DNA from 2 places in the Streptomyces sp. NPDC046915 genome. Region 2 is predicted to be linked to the other one. Evidence: riboswitches for the same ligand, from Rfam matches in the RefSeq annotation. Region 2 holds a riboswitch; the other holds the start of a gene.
What was found. Region 2 has a riboswitch for S-adenosylmethionine ahead of thrC (threonine synthase). Riboswitches for the same ligand answer to the same signal wherever they lie in the genome.

Region 1: it holds a riboswitch for S-adenosylmethionine, as region 2 does, so the genes downstream of both, ABZ915_RS45890 (aminotransferase class V-fold PLP-dependent enzyme) here and thrC (threonine synthase) in region 2, are expected to answer to the same signal.

The regions. Positions count from the first base shown of each region.
Region 1 is NZ_JBEYXB010000036.1:32,738-36,128, reverse strand. Features, by position in the region: gene ABZ915_RS45900 (rhomboid family intramembrane serine protease) at 1-241, shown strand, start outside; gene ABZ915_RS45895 (Lrp/AsnC ligand binding domain-containing protein) at 238-519, shown strand; gene ABZ915_RS45890 (aminotransferase class V-fold PLP-dependent enzyme) at 551-1,927, opposite strand; SAM riboswitch class IV at 2,110-2,226, opposite strand; gene ABZ915_RS45885 (hypothetical protein) at 2,301-2,474, opposite strand; gene ABZ915_RS45880 (PRC-barrel domain-containing protein) at 2,502-2,858, opposite strand; gene trpD (anthranilate phosphoribosyltransferase) at 2,961-3,391, opposite strand, start outside.
Region 2 is NZ_JBEYXB010000008.1:262,271-265,661, forward strand. Features, by position in the region: gene ABZ915_RS22430 (MoaD/ThiS family protein) at 317-592, opposite strand; gene thrC (threonine synthase) at 589-1,872, opposite strand; SAM riboswitch class I at 1,891-2,046, opposite strand; gene ABZ915_RS22440 (glucosyl-3-phosphoglycerate synthase) at 2,190-3,134, shown strand; gene ABZ915_RS22445 (trehalose-6-phosphate synthase) at 3,228-3,391, shown strand, end outside.

The DNA of each region.
Region 1 (3,391 bases), on a different contig from region 2:
CTTCCTGTTCTTTCTCCCCCTGCGCTTCCCCGCCTGGGTCGTCCTGCCCTTCTGGGCGGCCCTGCAATGGCTGGCGGCGCGCCGGGCCGCCCAGGGCCCGGGGGTGGCGTACCTGGCCCACCTGGTGGGCTTCGGGCTGGGCTTCGTCCTCGCGTGGGTGCTGTTCGGGCGGGCCACCAGGGCCTGCCCTAAAGTTGAGCCCGCCCCAGCTCCGGCCCCCGAGGGAGAGAACCAGCCGTGATCACCGCGATCGTGCTCATCAAGACCAGCGTGGACCGGATCCCCGAGATCGCGGAGCAGATCGCCGCGCTGGACAGTGTCAGCGAGGTCTTCTCCGTCACCGGCACCTACGACCTGATCGCCATGGTCCGGGTACGGCAGCACGAGAACCTGGCGGATGTCATCCCCGGCAAGATCAGCAAGATCCCCGGCGTGGAGGGCACCGACACGCACGTGGCGTTCCGCACCTACTCCCAGCACGACCTCGAGGCGGCCTTCGCGATCGGGCTGGACAACTAGACGGGGCTGGACGGCTGGACGGCCGGGACGACTAGACGGCCGGGACGCAACGGCCGTTCTCGGTGCGGTAGTTCCACTTCGCGCCGTCCCGCACGAGTTCCCGTACCGCGTCCACGAACCGCTCCACGTGCTCGTCCGGCGTGCCCGCGCCGAAGCTGACGCGGATGGCGTTGAGGGACTTCTCGCCGGAGGCGGCCTCGGGAGCGCCACACTCGCCCTGGGTCTGCGGGTCGCTGCCGAGCAGGGTGCGCAGGAGGGGGTGGGCGCAGAAGAGGCCGTCGCGGACGCCGATGCCGTACTCGGCGGAGAGGGCGGCGGCGAAGTGCGAGCTGTTCCAGCCCTCGACGACGAAGGAGATGACGCCGACGCGCGGGGCGTCGTCGCCGAAGAGGGAGAGGACCCGGACCTCGGGGACCTCGGCGAGGCCCGCGCGGACCTTCCCGATCAGGTACTCCTCCCGGGCGACCAGGGTGTCGAAGCCCGCCTCTCCGAGGGCCTTGCAGGCCGAGGCGATGGAGTAGGCGCCGATGACGTTCGGGGAGCCGGCCTCGTGGCGGGCGGCGCTGTCGTGCCACTCCACGTCCACTCCCCCGTCCGTGCGCCGGCTGACCCTGCGGCTGGCGCCGCCGCCCGCGAGGTACGGCTCGGCCGCGCGCAGCCAGTCCGCGCGGCCGGCCAGCACACCGGAGCCGAACGGGGCGTACAGCTTGTGCCCGGAGAAGGCGACCCAGTCGACGTCGAGGTCCCGGACGGACACCGGGTGGTGCGGGGCCAGCTGGGCGGCGTCCAGGACGATCCGGGCACCGTGCGCGTGGGCGGCGGCGGCCAGCTCGCGGACCGGCCACAGCTCGCCGGTGACGTTCGAGGCGCCGGTGACGCACACCAGGGCCGGGCCGTACCCCCCTTCGATCGGCACAGTCCGGTCGGCGAGGGCCCGCTCCAGCGTCTCGACGGCCTGCCGCGGGGTGCGCGGGGCGTTCAGGTAGGTGACCCGTGCGTCCTGCCAGGGCAGCAGCGAGGCGTGGTGCTCGGTCTCGAAGACGAAGACCTGGCAGTCGGCGGGCAGCGCGCGGGCGAGCAGGTTGAGGGAGTCCGTGGTGGACCGGGTGAAGACCACCTGGTCGTCCGCCCGGCAGTCGAGGAACTCGGCGACGGTCTTGCGGGCGTTCTCGAAGAGGTCGGTGGACAGCTGGGAGAGGTAACCGGCGCCCCGGTGCACGCTGCCGTAGTACGGGGCGTACGCGGCCACGTCGTCCCAGACCCGCTGGAGCGCGGGGGCGCTGGCCGCGTAGTCGAGCGCGGCGTAGGTGACCTCGCCGCCGGTCACGAGCGGCACGGTGACGTCCCGGCCCAGAACGGGCAGCGGGGCACAGACGGACTGGTCGGCGGCAAGGGTGGAGACGGACATGGGTGTACTCCCGTGAAAGCAGGCGGAAACCGCCGGCGCGAGCGAACAGGTGCTCAAGCGCCGGCAAGGTGAAAGGGGGTGTGCGGAGGCGGGGGGCTCGACGCCCCTGGGGCCGGTCGGCCCTAGCGCATTCGCTTGCTCACGGAAAGCTCCTCGACGACCAGGACCCCTGGTGTGCGAGGGGTCCGCGCTTGCCGCAGACCTCGCTGCCTGCGGCCTGGTCCTCACCCGGGGCACCCCGCCACGGACGGAGGGTTGCCGGACAGTCGGCCGGGGCCTGATGACTGTCACTCATGACCTGGAAGGGAACGTACGCGAGCCGATCACCGGCCCGCAACCCGTGTCCGGATCGCGGGACACCCGCGCGTCGGCATCACCGGACGAAGTGGTGCCGGTGCGAGCGCCGGGACCAGCGCACACCGAACAGCACCAGGTCCAGCGCCAGGACCACCACACCGATGATCAGGAGGTAGAACAACCCGTTCGCCGCTACACCGACGAGTCCCAGGACGATCGCCACGATGATCAGGAACAGGAAGAGCGCCATGGGTGACCACATCCTCCGGCAGACCGGTCAGCCGCGCGCGAGACGGCGCCCGCGTTCGGCACCGGCCTCGTAGGGCCTGTCGTAGTGTTCGAAGATCTCGTGTTCCCGCTCGGCCGGCAGGACGTCGTCCATGCCCATGGACGGCGACTTCCTCACCTGCCCGCGCGGATGGGCCACCCGCACGTAACCGGGTCCGAGGGTCGCCTCGTCCAGCGGGACGAAGACGAGCCGGTGCCGGGTCGGCATCCCGGTGCGGACGGTGACCATGGCGGGCGTGTCGTCGGTGGTGTCCACGTAGACCGCTTCGAGGGCCCCGATCTTGCGGCCCCTGGGATCGATCACGTCGCGGTTGCGCCACTCGCGGATGTCGGCTGAGTGGATCATGCCTCGCTCCTCGCGGCCCGCCCTCCCGGACACCGCGGGGGACTGCGGAGCGGCCGCGGGAGAGCTACCACGTTTTCACTGTACTCCCGCGACCGCTCTGCGTTACGCGTTGCTCACGGCCACCCAGCGGTCCAGGGTCCGTCTGGCCGAGCCGGAGTCGATCGACTCGGCCGCCTTGCGCATCCCGGCGCGGAGCTGCTCGGCCAACGGCTCCCCCGTCGGGTCCAGGGCCACCAGGGCCGCCGCCGAGTTCAGCAGGACGGCGTCCCGTACGGGGCCCGCCTCGCCGTCGAGGAGCCGCAGGGCGACCTCGGCGTTGTACGACGGATCACCGCCGCGCAGCGCCTCCACCGGCACCAGCTCGATGCCGACCTCGCGCGGGTCGAAGCGCTCCTCGGTGACCCTGCCGTCGCGCACGACCCAGACGTGGGACGTGGACGTCGTGGTCAGCTCGTCGAGGCCGTCGTCGCCGCGGAAGACCAGCGAGGAGTTGCCGCGTCCGGCCAGGACGCCCGCGATCATCGGGGCCAGCC
Region 2 (3,391 bases):
AATCGGACGAGAAATCTGGACGGGCACGGTCGGGAATCTGCCAAAAATTCGGCTGAATTCAGGGCAAGTCGGGCCCCGTAAAAGGCTCATAAGGCGCAAAACACACGCACACTTTGGCTACTTCTTGTCGGGTGTGCGGTACGAATCCAGGGCCCATGACCCGGGTTTCAGAAGCGCGTTCCCCAACTGTACCGCGCTCAACCACATGGAATTGCCCCCTCCACTTCTCTCACGGAGGGGGCAATTCGATGAACTCTCGGTAACCTGTGTTACCGAAGGTAATGTTCTGTCATTCGGTCAGCCGCTTCGGGCCGCCTCAGCCGCCGGCGACGGCCGGAATGATCGAGACGCCCGCACCGTCCGGCGTCGCCGTTTCCAGACCCTGCTCAAAACGCACGTCGTCGTCGTTGACGTACACATTGACGAAGCGGCGCAGCTTGCCCTGGTCGTCCAGGACACGGGCGGCGATGCCGGTGTGGTTCTTCTCCAGGTCGGCGATGACACCGGCGAGGGTCGCGCCCTCGGCCTGGACCTCGGCCTGGCCGCCCGTGTAGGTGCGCAGGATGGTCGGGATGCGGACGGTCACGCTCATGCGAGGCCTGCCTCTCGGAAGGAGTCGAGGTTCGGGCGGATCGTGGCGGTCAGGCCGGTGCCTGCCACCGCGTCCAGGGTCTTGAGGCCGTCGCCCGTGTTGAGGACGACGGTCGTCTTGGTCGGGTCGAGGACGCCGTCCTTGATCAGCTTCTGCGTGACGCCGACCGTCACACCGCCCGCGGTCTCCGCGAAGATGCCCTCGGTACGGGCCAGCAGCTTGATGGCGTCCACCACCTGCTCGTCCGTCACATCCTCCACCGCGCCGCCCGTGCGGCGCGCGATGTCGAGGACGTACGGCCCGTCCGCCGGGTTGCCGATGGCGAGGGACTTGGCGATGGTGTTCGGCTTCTGCGGGCGTACGACGTCGTGGCCGGCCTTGTACGCGGTGGACACCGGCGAGCAGCCCTCGGCCTGGGCGCCGAAGATCTTGTACGGCCTGTCCTCGACGAGACCGAGCTTGATCAGCTCCTGGAGACCCTTGTCGATCTTGGTGAGCTGGGAGCCGGAGGCGATCGGGACGACGATCTGGTCCGGCAGCCGCCAGCCGAGCTGCTCGCAGATCTCGTACGCCAGGGTCTTGGAGCCCTCCGCGTAGTACGGCCGCAGGTTGACGTTGACGAAGCCCCAGCCCTCACCCGCCGGGTCACCGATCAGCTCGGAGCAGAAACGGTTCACGTCGTCGTAGTTGCCCTCGATGCCGATGAGCTCGCCGCCGTAGACCGCGGCCATGACGACCTTGCCCTGCTCCAGGTCGTGCGGGATGAACACGCAGGACCGGAAGCCGGCGCGGGCCGCCGCGGCGCCCACCGCGCCGGCCAGGTTGCCGGTGGAGGAGCAGGAGAGGGTGGTGAAACCGAAGGCGCGCGCCGCCTCCAGCGCCTGGGCGACCACGCGGTCCTTGAAGGAGTGCGTCGGGTTGCCGGAGTCGTCCTTCACGTAGAGACCGCCGGTCACGCCCAGCTCGCGGGCGAGGTTGTCGGCCTTGACGAGGGCGGTCCAGCCGGGGTTGAGGTTCGGCTTGTCGGCCACGTCGGCCGGGACCGGCAGCAGCGGGGCGTAGCGCCAGATGTTCGCGGGGCCCGCCTCGATGCGCCTGCGGAGCTCCTCGGTGTCGTAGGACGAGAAGTCGTAGGCGATCTCCAGCGGGCCGAAACACTCCTCGCAGGCGAAGACCGGTCCCAGCGGCACCCGGTGGCCGCACTCGCGACAGCTCAGGGCGGCGGCGGGGCCAAGGTCTACGGTGGAGTCGGTGGTGCTTGCAACAGTCTGCACAGCCATGTGAGGCGAGGCCCTTTCTCCTCATCTTCCTCACGACGCATCTCGCCGTGAGACGGATTTGGCACCTTCCCAAGCCGGGAGCCTCGCGGAACGATCAAGACTGATCTACGAGAACCGACTGGAGGGTTGCCGGGGCTTCATCGGGCCGTGTCCCTCTGCCCCTCTGGATGAGCGGTATGCGGTTGTGTGTGCGGTTGTGAACAGCGGTGACCTCGGACATGCGATGGTCATCCGCGTTGTTCAAGACTGTAACCGAAGGCCGGGACAGTTGAGATAGTCGTCCGAACCGCGAGACAAACAGTGAGGAGCCGCCCACCGTGCTGGAAGAAGTCGAGCGCTGGCTGAGCACCCGCTCCTGGTCGGTGACCGATCGTCCGCTCCACCAGATCCTGGCCGCCAAGCAGCGCACGGGCCAGTCGGTCAGTGTCGTGCTGCCCGCGCTCAACGAGGAGGAGACGGTCGGCGACATCGTCGCGATCATCCGCCACGACCTCGTGCGGCAGGTCCCGCTCGTCGACGAGATCGTCGTCGTCGACTCGGGGTCCACCGACCGCACCTCCGAGGTGGCCGCCGCCGCGGGCGCCCGGGTCGTCCACCGCGACGCCGTCCTGCCGCGGATCCCGGCCGTGCCCGGCAAGGGCGAGGTCCTGTGGCGCTCGCTGCTGGTCACGCGCGGGGACATCGTCTGCTTCATCGACGCCGACCTCAGGGAGTTCTCCTCCGACTTCGTCTCGGGGATCGTCGGCCCGCTGCTGACGGACCCGGACGTGGACCTGGTCAAGGGCATGTACGACCGTCCGCTCGGCGGCGCGGCGGGCCAGGGCGGCCGGGTCACCGAGCTGATGGCGCGTCCGCTGCTGAACATGCACTGGCCGCAGCTGGCCGGCTTCGTGCAGCCGCTCGGCGGGGAGTACGCGGCCCGCCGCTCGCTGCTGGAGCAGCTGCCCTTCCCCGTCGGGTACGGGGTGGAGCTGGGCATGCTGGTCGACGCACTGCATCTGGTGGGCCTGGACGCCCTCGCCCAGGTGGACGTGGGCGTGCGCAAGCACCGCCACCAGGACGGGCAGGCGCTGGGCCGGATGGCCGCCGCCATCTACCGCACCGCCCAGCTCCGGCTGGCCCGCGGGCATCTGATCCGGCCCTCCCTCACCCAGTTCGAGCGGGGCGAGGACGGCTTCGAGCCGCGCACGTTCTCCGTGGACACGGAGGAGCGGCCGCCGATGGTGGAGATCGCGGAGTACGCGGCGCGGCGGGTGGCCTGACTCCGCCGTGTCCCGTCCGTATCCCGTCCATGTCACTCCGCAGGTGAGGGAACGTACGTTTGAGCGTTTCCGGGCCGGGCTAGGTTGAGACTCATGGCTTCCACGGCTTCCACGCACGGTGCTGAGGTGCTGGTCGCGTCCAACCGCGGCCCGGTTTCGTACGAGGTGCGCCCCGACGGCGGGGGCGGCTCGCTGCACGCCAAGCGGGGTGGCGGCGGGCTGGTCTCGGGGCTGTCGGCGATCGGTTCGGACGCGAA